DNA from 3 places in the Priestia sp. LL-8 genome. Region 2 is predicted to be linked to each of the others. Evidence: riboswitches for the same ligand, from Rfam matches in the RefSeq annotation. Region 2 holds a riboswitch; each other region holds the start of a gene.
The links. Region 2 has a riboswitch for cyclic di-AMP ahead of U9R83_RS19445 (potassium channel family protein). Riboswitches for the same ligand answer to the same signal wherever they lie in the genome.
Positions count from the first base shown of each region.

Region 1: another riboswitch for cyclic di-AMP. It lies ahead of U9R83_RS20410 (APC family permease); the one in region 2 lies ahead of U9R83_RS19445 (potassium channel family protein).
Region 3: another riboswitch for cyclic di-AMP. It lies ahead of U9R83_RS02305 (cation:dicarboxylate symporter family transporter); the one in region 2 lies ahead of U9R83_RS19445 (potassium channel family protein).

Region 1 is NZ_JAZAQH010000001.1:3,892,802-3,896,087, forward strand. It holds gene U9R83_RS20410 (APC family permease) at 1-1,606, opposite strand, end outside; cyclic di-AMP (ydaO/yuaA leader) riboswitch at 1,769-1,910, opposite strand; gene U9R83_RS20415 (N-acetylmuramoyl-L-alanine amidase) at 2,102-3,142, opposite strand.
Region 2 is NZ_JAZAQH010000001.1:3,706,181-3,709,466, forward strand. It holds gene U9R83_RS19440 (TrkH family potassium uptake protein) at 1-762, opposite strand, end outside; gene U9R83_RS19445 (potassium channel family protein) at 766-1,425, opposite strand; cyclic di-AMP (ydaO/yuaA leader) riboswitch at 1,550-1,694, opposite strand; gene U9R83_RS19450 (hypothetical protein) at 1,810-2,268, opposite strand; gene U9R83_RS19455 (Lrp/AsnC family transcriptional regulator) at 2,389-2,844, shown strand; gene U9R83_RS19460 (peptidyl-prolyl cis-trans isomerase) at 3,163-3,286, opposite strand, start outside.
Region 3 is NZ_JAZAQH010000001.1:424,551-427,836, forward strand. It holds gene U9R83_RS02300 (undecaprenyl-diphosphate phosphatase) at 209-1,033, shown strand; cyclic di-AMP (ydaO/yuaA leader) riboswitch at 1,307-1,446, shown strand; gene U9R83_RS02305 (cation:dicarboxylate symporter family transporter) at 1,553-2,812, shown strand; gene ytvI (sporulation integral membrane protein YtvI) at 3,025-3,286, shown strand, end outside.

The DNA of each region.
Region 1 (3,286 bases), 190 kb from region 2:
GAGAATGAAACGTAACAATACGAATATCAGGCTGCCACTTCTCCCACTTCTCTTCCATTTTCTTTTCACTTTCTCGATCAAAGGCCACATGCACTGCAATAACGGTATCGCCAATCGTTCGTGCATAATTTAATGAATTTTCTACTACCTTTGTCATTCCTGCTACAGGAACAATGACTACACTTCCTTCAAGCTTTCCAATCTTTTCTCCTTGCTTAATACGAAGCTGCTCTCCTACCGCTTCATAATGCGTATGAATGCGATGAAAAATATAAACGATAACCGGTAAGAAAACTAGCACAGACCATACTTGTGAAAACTTCGTTGTAAACAAAATGATTAACACAGTTAATGTAATAAGCGCACCAATTAAGTTAATGGTTAGCTTCCCTTGCCAGCCGGCCGGCTTTTCTCTAAGCCACTTGACAATCATTCCTGTTTGAGAAAGTGTAAATGGAATGAACACCCCGACTGCATAAAGAGGAATTAATTGCTCTGTCGCTCCTTTAAAAGCTACAATTAAGACAATAGAAGCAATTCCAAGGGTCACAATTCCATTTGAATACCCTAGTCTATCACCCCGAATTTGAAACATTCTCGGCATGTATTTATCAGACGATAAGTTGACAGCAAGCAAAGGAAAAGCTGAAAACCCTGTATTGGCTGCTAGCACTAGAATTAGAGCTGTTGTTCCTTGAATAAAGTAATAAAATCCATTGCGTCCAAACACACTCGATGCAATTTGTGATACAACAGTTTCATCTGCTTTTGGAGAAATGCCAAGCCAATAAGCTAAAAACGTGATCCCAGAAAATAAAACAGCTAGAATACCGCCCATCAGCATTAATGTATGAACAGCATTTTTTGCACCTGGCTCTTTAAAGTTAGGCACTGCATTTGAAATAGCTTCTACACCTGTCAATGCTGAACAGCCTGACGAAAAAGCTTTTAATAATAAAAACAAACTAATACCTGGCACTACTGTACCAAGAGACGTATGAAGCTCAGGTGAAACTTGACCTGTCGCTATTTTAAACAAGCCTACCGCTATTAACAAGATAAGAGCAATAACAAATAAATAAACCGGATAAGCTAATACAGAAGCGGATTCCGTTACGCCTCGTAAGTTTAAGACAGTAATCAAAATAACCAGCAAGCACGCAATTACTACATTGTAATGATGCAGCGTTGGAAAAGCCGAAGTTAAAGCATCGGTTCCTGCTGAAACACTCACGGCAACTGTTAATATATAATCTACCAGCAGTGATCCTCCAGCGATAAGCCCAGGATTTTCTCCTAAATTGGTTTTGGAAACAATATAAGCTCCTCCGCCTTGCGGATACGCATAAATAATTTGACGATATGAAAGAATTAAAGCCGTCAGCAGCACCAATACACCAATCGCAATTGGAATTGAATACCAATAAGCGAGGACACCGACTGTCGCAAGTACAATTAAAATTTGTTCTGTTCCATAAGCCACTGAAGATAAGGCATCTGATGATAAAATAGCAAGTGCTTTAAGCTTACTAAGCTTTTGATCACCTAACTCTTTTGTTTTAAGCGGCTTTCCAATCAATAATCTTTTGAGAACTGAATAGTTCACGTAATTTCCCTCCGATGATTGCTTAGCTACTATTTGCTTTTCGTTGCTAAGCTCAGTTACAAGTTCATGAATAAGTGATATTATTCCTAAAAAATGCCTTTTTATGTTAAAAAAGCGCACAAAAAAAACACTAAGGGTTCTCAGCGTTTTTACACAGCTTAAACCTCCTCTCTAAAACGCTTATGGGGTTAGCTGTCGGATTCGGGCTATGAGAGTAGCCCTACCTTTTAAAAAAGGATTCACCCCAAGTGACAATGCACAAATTTGGGTCCCCCACTTCTGACGAATTAAGCGATAACAGGTCAATATAATTTTCGGTTAAAGGGTATGATTGATAACAAGTTTCGTTCATAACTATCCTTTGTTCTTAGATAATATACTCCCGTACAAATGGTTTGTAAAGCATTATTTTACGTAAACCATAAAATAGTGCTTAAGGCGCTTTTAAGGGGAAAACAAAAGGCCTTCTGTCTGCTTACAGAAGACCTTCTTACGTTAACTTTTTGCTTTTAAAACGGCTGCTAGCTTGTTTTTCGTTTGAGGACCATAAATGCCATCTACATCATAAGGAAGATACACAAGCTGAAAACGTCTGACTGCATCTTTCGTTTGTACTCCATATATTCCGTCTACTGACCCTACTTTAAAATTAACCGCGTTTAATGCTCTTTGAAGCTGTTTCACAGCTTCTCCAGAATCGCCTTGTTTTAAAATTCCATTGGGAAGTGGATATTGTTCAGAAGGTGGTGTTGGAGTAGGTGTTGGTGAAGTTCCTGAAGGAATAACAATTGTTTTTCCAACCTGTAGTGTTAAAGGATCAGAAAGCCCTGTATTCGCTTCTTGAAGCTCCTGTACTGTTATGCCGTACTTCTGTGCAATACTGTACAGCGTATCTCCTTGCTTAATTGTATACGTTTTTTCACCTGGTTCAGAAGGTGATGGATTTGGTGTCGGTGTTGGAGATGGCGATGGATTTGGAACTGCACGACGAGGTAAATTTAAATATACGGCAATTCCTTTTGCATACGATTCACCCATGCTTTTTAAAAAAGCTTCATTTTGAAGAAGTGCTGCATCGGCGCTCCTATCAATAAAAGCTATTTCAGTTAGTACTGCAGGCATATTTGTTAAGCGAAGCACCGCATAATTGGCTGATTTTCGTCCGCGATTCGGATGATTATACGACAGCAGCGTTGCCTGTACTTGGCCGTGCACAATCGATTGAAACGTTTTACTAGCATTGCTAGCGCTTCTATAAACATAATCTTCGTATCCTGTCCCTCCACCGGCATTTACGTGAATAGACATAAATGCATCTGCACCCCACGAATTAGCTTGAGAAGCGCGCTGAGATAACGATAAAAAAGTATCTGTGGTACGGGTAGTTTTAATCGTAAAATCACTGTACGTGCTATTTAAATAGCTTATTAAATATTGTTGAATTTTCAAAACTAAGTTTTTTTCATACAGTCCGTTTGCTCCAACTGCTCCTGCATCTGCCCCACCATGTCCTGCATCAAGATAGATTTTTTTCATATTACTTGTCCCTCCTTATTGTTAACATATGCATGAGGGAAAAAAGTGCTACGTATACTAGCCTACTTAGTGAGAAATTACTAAAAAAGGAGATTGCGACATAACGAAATCACTTCAACCTAAAAACGAACAAATGGGATAAAT
Region 2 (3,286 bases):
TAAATTTCCGAGCGTATGCGAATTGCCGTACTCTAAGAAAAAAATAAAAAGCATAGCAGTCACGTTAATGGCGAACGTGCTGATAATCATAATTTTTGAATGCAGCGTTAGTTTTTTATACGATTTTTTCACCCACATATCAGCAAGAACGGTAAATCCTAACCCACCAATAATGAACAAAAAAGAAATCGTTATATTAATAATGGGATCTCCTACATACTGAACTAAGTTATCAGACAGTAGTCCGAACCCAGCGTTATTAAAAGCCGAAATTGAATGAAACAAGCTAAAGAATAGCCCCTTAGACCACCCGAATTCCGGAACCCAGCGTATCGCTAAAAAGATAAGCGCAACAAACTCAATTAAAAATGAAAAGATAAACAGCCTTTTAACTAGCAGGACAACTCCGCCGACGCTCGTCTGATTTAACGCCTGCTGAACGAGCATACGCTCTTTAAATCCAATTTTTTTACCGAGCATCATAAAAATCAGCACGGCAAATGACATAATGCCAAGACCGCCTATTTGAATTAACAGCATAATAATCGTTTGACCGATGACGGTAAAACGTGTACCTGTATCTACGACGGCTAAGCCGGTTACTGTCATAGCGGAAGTTGACGTAAAAAGAGCGTCTACCCACCGGATTGGCTCAGTAGTAGAAAAAGGCATCATCAATAGAAGAGCACCAATAATAATTCCTCCACCAAAAATAGAGAGCAACAGCTGCGGAGGGGTGAGTTTAATATTTTGTTTTTTCATGTGTTAAACTCCTTCTTCTTCAAAACGGTTTAAATCGCGATTATGTCCGATGACAATAAGCATATCTCCTTGTTCAATTGTTTCATGCGCCGTAGGCGAAATCACCATTTCCCCGTCTTTTCGCTGAAAGCCGATAATATTACAGCCGTACTTTGCGCGAATATTTAAATCAAAAAGCGTTTTATTATGAAGCTTCTTAGAAGCGACAATTTCAACAATACTATAGTCTTTAGACAGTTCAATATAGTCAATAATTTTTTCTGACACCACGTGATGAGCAATCCGCTTAGCAATATCGCGCTCCGGATGAATGACTTTATCCGCTCCTATTTTCTCCAGCACTTTTTGATGATACATATTCACCGCTTTTACCCATACTTGCTTAACGCCCATATCTTTTAACAGCATCGTTGCGAGCACGCTTGCTTCGATATCGTCTCCAAACGAAATAAGAGCATGATCAACATTGCGAATACCTAGCCCCTTTAAGCTAGCTTCATCAATCGCGTTTGCTTGCACAACATATGTAGCTAAGTTGCTAAATTTATTTACTACCTCCTGATTGCGGTCAATAGCGAGCACATCCACATCCAGATTAGCAAACTCTTCAACCAAACTGCCTCCAAAACGACCTAATCCTAATACAGCAAACTGTTTTTTCATAATGTATTTATTCCTTCCTTCAACTGCTGTGTGTTCTCTTAGCTTATACTTTTTCTAAAAAATTACATCTTTTTCTTAAAAAAAGCGCAAAAAAACACAGGAAGGCTCCTGTGTTTTTTCACACTCTTCCCCCTCAAAACGCTTGCGAAGTTAGCTGTCGGGTTCGGGTTTTAAGAGTAACCCTACCTTTTTAAGGATTCACCCCGGAGCACAATATGTGCGTAAATAATGGGTCCTCCGCTCCGTAATGGATTAAGCGATTTTTATTCAAATGTCTATGATCTATTTTTTAGAATGATCGATTCGATTCATGATACGTTTCACTTCACGAAAGCTATCTTACTCCTGTGGATTTTGTCTGTCAAGATATTTTTAGCGAAGACTTCACTTGCCCTGCAAGCTGCAAAAATCATATAAATCTAAACTGACAATCATTTTGTGAAATTGATCAAATAAATTAATAACAGCCAAAAGCTCTAACAGCTGCGTATCACTGTAAAATTTCTTTAATTGATCCATATCAGCATCGGTCAACTCCCTTGGACGCACTCGGTATACATCAATAAATCGAAACAGCAGCCGGTCTTTTTCTTCCAGCTCTTTTTCTCTTAACACTTTTTGATTAAGCGTCTTATCACCTACATATGACATGCTCATACACGTCTCACAGCCGTTAACACCTGCTAGATAAAGCCTAGTTTTTTCCTTGGTCTCTTTTTCTACTATATCGCTGTTCCAAAGCGTGTCGTAAAGCTCATCATACAACCTTTTTACATGTGGAATTAAATTCAATGCTTTTTCAAAATTTGTTCCCTCTTCGTTTGTTAATAAAACTCTTGCCATTTTTCACTCACTCCTTTTTAATTATTATAGTAAGAAAAATAGAGATTTTAGATTACATATAAAACATCTTATCTACTATTACTAATCAAATGAAACGTTAATGAGAAAGAAGGTTTTCAATTGAAAATTGATGAAATTGATTTATCGATTTTGCAGGCGCTGCAGCAAAACAGCCGCCTTTCCTTACGAGAGCTAGGAAAACAAATTAACCTGTCTGCTCCTTCGGTGGCAGAGCGAGTAAGACAGCTAGAGAGCTTTGGTGTTATAAAAGGATATACAATCGATATTGATTATGAAAAGCTGCACCTGCCTGTATCGTGTTTTATTGAAGTAACGATGAAAAACGGAGAGCACGAACGTTTTAAACGATTTATTTCTCAGTATCCCTACGCTTTATTCTGTGAACGCATCGCCGGGCAAGCCTGCTTTATTACAAAGCTTCAGCTTCCTCATCTGCACGTACTCGAACAATTTATTAACAAAATTACACCTTATGCCAAAACGATTTCACACATCGCCCTTTCTCACGTGGAGATGGCTCCTGCATTATTGAGTCATTTAAAAGATAAAAAGTGATTGAGACATAACGACATCCGTTCACCCTGCCAATAAAAAAATCCGAATGAGTTTGATTCTTCATCAAGAACCAAACCCGTTCGGATCTCCCTTCAACGAAAATATTTTTGTCTCAGCCTCATGGATTCGTCCAACAGCATAAAAAATAACCCTCCAAAGCTGGAGGGTATAAATTTTCCGAATAATGAAAGTTTTACAATTTTATTTTATCAGGTGCTGACATTTCTGTCTACTTAAAAATGTAAAAGAGCTCTCTATTAACAGAAAGCTCTTTTACCTGCTTGTTTTTTGAAAACAATCAATCTATATAAAAGGGAACTACCTAAGGTTGAAAGTCACGTGAAACCTTGGCAGTTCATCCTGGATATACCGGTTGATATGATTCAAAACAAGTTCTTTCATCATTTCTTCTTTGACTTCTGATTCCGTTTTTTTATCTTTT
Region 3 (3,286 bases), 3.3 Mb from region 2:
AAAAGCTGATATCTTGTTTTTGGGTTCTAGCATGTAAGGTTTTTATTACAAATTATTAAAGATTCTTATCTTTTTGCAAATACACATTGTATTTCATAGTTTTAACAATTATGATAAAAAAGCAAGTGTCAAAATAGGAAAATAGTTGAGCATGTAAAACGAAGCGATAAGCTTATTAATTTGAAAGAAAGGCAAGGTATATAGCTTTATGTGGGAAATTATTGTAGCAATCATTTTAGGGATTGTAGAAGGTTTAACAGAGTTTGCTCCTGTTTCGTCAACTGGGCATATGATTATTGTGGATGACCTGTGGTTGAATTCAAAAGAATTATTTTCATCTCCAGTAGCTAATACATTTAAAATTGTTATTCAGCTAGGGTCGATCTTAGCAGTAGTTGTTATTTTTAAAGATCGTTTTATTAATTTATTAGGATTGGGAAAAAAACCAGCTGCTCCAATTGGACCGACAAATCGCTTGAATTTAATGCAGGTAATTGTTGGTCTGTTACCCGCAGGAGTGTTAGGACTTTTGTTTGATGATTACATTGATGAACATTTGTTTTCTTTAAATACGGTGCTAATTGGCTTAGTGGTTGGAGCTGTATTAATGATTCTAGCAGATTTGTTTGGACCTAAACGTCCGCGTGTAGAGACGGTGGACCAAATGTCTTATGGACAAGCACTAGGTATAGGACTGTTTCAATGTATTGCTCTTTGGCCAGGTTTTTCTCGTTCAGGCTCAACGATTTCAGGAGGGGTTCTTCTTGGAATGAGCCATAAGGCAGCCGCAGATTTTACATTTATTATGGCAGTGCCAATCATGGCAGGAGCAAGCGGACTTTCATTGATTAAAAACTGGCAGTACTTCACATCAGATGCACTACCGTTTTTTATTGCCGGTTTTATCAGCGCCTTTATTTTTGCGCTGGTATCCATTCGCTTTTTCCTAAAATTAATTAATCGCATCAAATTAGTGCCATTTGCAATTTATCGAATTGTTTTAGCAGCTATTCTATATTTTGTATTTTTATAAAATAAATACGCGTGTTCTTTAGTCCCTTAAACTTCTAATAGAGACTCAAAGAGCAAGAAAAAGCTATTGCAATGTTGCAATAGCTTTTTTGCATAAATATATATTATCGCCTTTTGAAAGCGTTTTATAAACATAGGTATTGACAAAACGTGTCGAAAAATAGTAAATTAATATTTGTGCAGTATAAAGTTAAGTAAAAGTAAGACTTCTGTTTAGTTTTATTGACTGTAAAAAACGTATGACAACGTATAGATCGTTTTAATTTTATAAAAACTGAATAATAAGCTTAATCGTATAGAGCGGGGGAATCATTATCGGCAGTAAAGCTGCCTTGGGGTGAATCCTTACAAAAGGTAGGAAACTCTCAATTCCGAATCCGACAGTTAACCCCGTTTGCTTTATTGAGAGAAAGAGCCCAAAATAGCGTAAGTAAAAGGCTGTTCTTTCTTAAGAATAGTCTTTTTTTGTTTTTTCAGAAAAGTATATACAAATGTCATACATCTTTGGGGAGGTACATCTATGAAAAAAATTCGTTTTGGTTTGGCTACGCAGATTTTTACCGGATTAATCCTCGGTGTTCTTGTAGGGGTAATTTGGTTTAACGATCCGCGTGTAGTAACATACCTACAGCCGCTAGGAGACTTATTTTTAAGATTAATTAAGATGATTGTTATTCCAATTGTTATCTCAAGCTTAGTCGTTGGGGTTGCAGGAGCAGGTAGCGGTAAACAGGTCGGGAAGCTCGGCGTTAAAACAATTCTCTATTTTGAAATTATTACGACTTTTGCAATTGTAATCGGTGTATTGATTGCTAATATTTTTCATCCTGGGCAAGGTGTAGACATTCAATCAGCACAGAAGAGTGATATTTCACAATACGTTGAAACATCCGAACAGCAAGAAGGAAAGTCAGTGGCTGAAACGTTCTTGCACATTGTTCCGACAAACTTCTTCCAATCAATTGTTGAAGGAGATATGCTAGCAATTATCTTCTTTACAGTGTTGTTTGCACTTGGAGTAGCAGCAATTGGGGAAAGAGGAAAGCCAGTTGTACAATTCTTCGACGGCGTTTCTCACGCAATGTTTCACGTGGTAAACCTTGTAATGAAAGTGGCTCCAATTGGTGTATTTGCTTTAATTGGTGTAACGGTTTCAAAATTTGGCTTAGATTCACTCCTTTCATTAGGAAAGCTTGTTATCTTAGTTTATTTAGCGTTAATTTTCTTCCTACTTGTTGTATTAGGAGGAATTGCTAAATGGGCAGGAATTAACATCTTCCACTTATTCCGCTATATGAAAGATGAACTGTTGTTAGCATACAGTACATCTAGTTCTGAGACAGTTCTTCCGCGTATCATGGAAAAACTTGAAAAGATGGGCTGTCCAAAAGCTATCGTATCGTTCGTTGTACCAATTGGTTATACATTTAACCTAGATGGTTCCGTTCTTTATCAAGCGATTGCAGCGTTATTCTTAGCGCAGGTGTATGGTATTGATTTAACGATCGTTCAACAGCTGACGCTCATTCTTGTATTGATGGTTACATCGAAAGGAATGGCTGCAGTGCCAGGAACATCATTTGTTGTATTACTGGCTACTCTTGGAACAATCGGTGTTCCCGCAGAAGGATTAGCCTTCATTGCTGGAGTAGACAGAATCATGGATATGGCACGTACGGTTGTTAACTTAGTAGGAAACACACTAGCAGCAATTGTAATGTCTAAATCCGAAGGCAAATTTGATCCTAAAAAAGGTACAGAGGTCATGAGGGCCGGCTAATTTATAAATTAAAAAGCTACTTATTCTATTCAAAAAATTAGAATAAGTAGCTTTTTTCATAATAATTCCTTTATTATTATGGGAATTGACCCTATAATATGTAACATCAGGTATAAAAATATCCAAATTTTATTCTTACATAAAGCAGTCACTGGTTCCTTTCTTTATCAGTAAATATAGAGATAGCTTAGCTAGTAGGGGGATAGTAGAGTATGTGGAAAAAGCGAATATGGGTCATCGCCTCGATAGTAATCGTATGTTTGTTAATCCCTTACAGTTTACCGATTGTGTTTGCTTTATTAACAGCATTAGCACTTGAGGGTATTGTTCAGAAATTGCATCAATCTTTTAAAATGAAGAGAGTCTATGCAGTGCTTACCACCTTCATTTTATATGTTGTTTCGCTGATACTTATTGGATTTTTTATTGTTCGGACAATCGTTACGCAAGTGGTTGCTCTTTCAAAAATAGCGC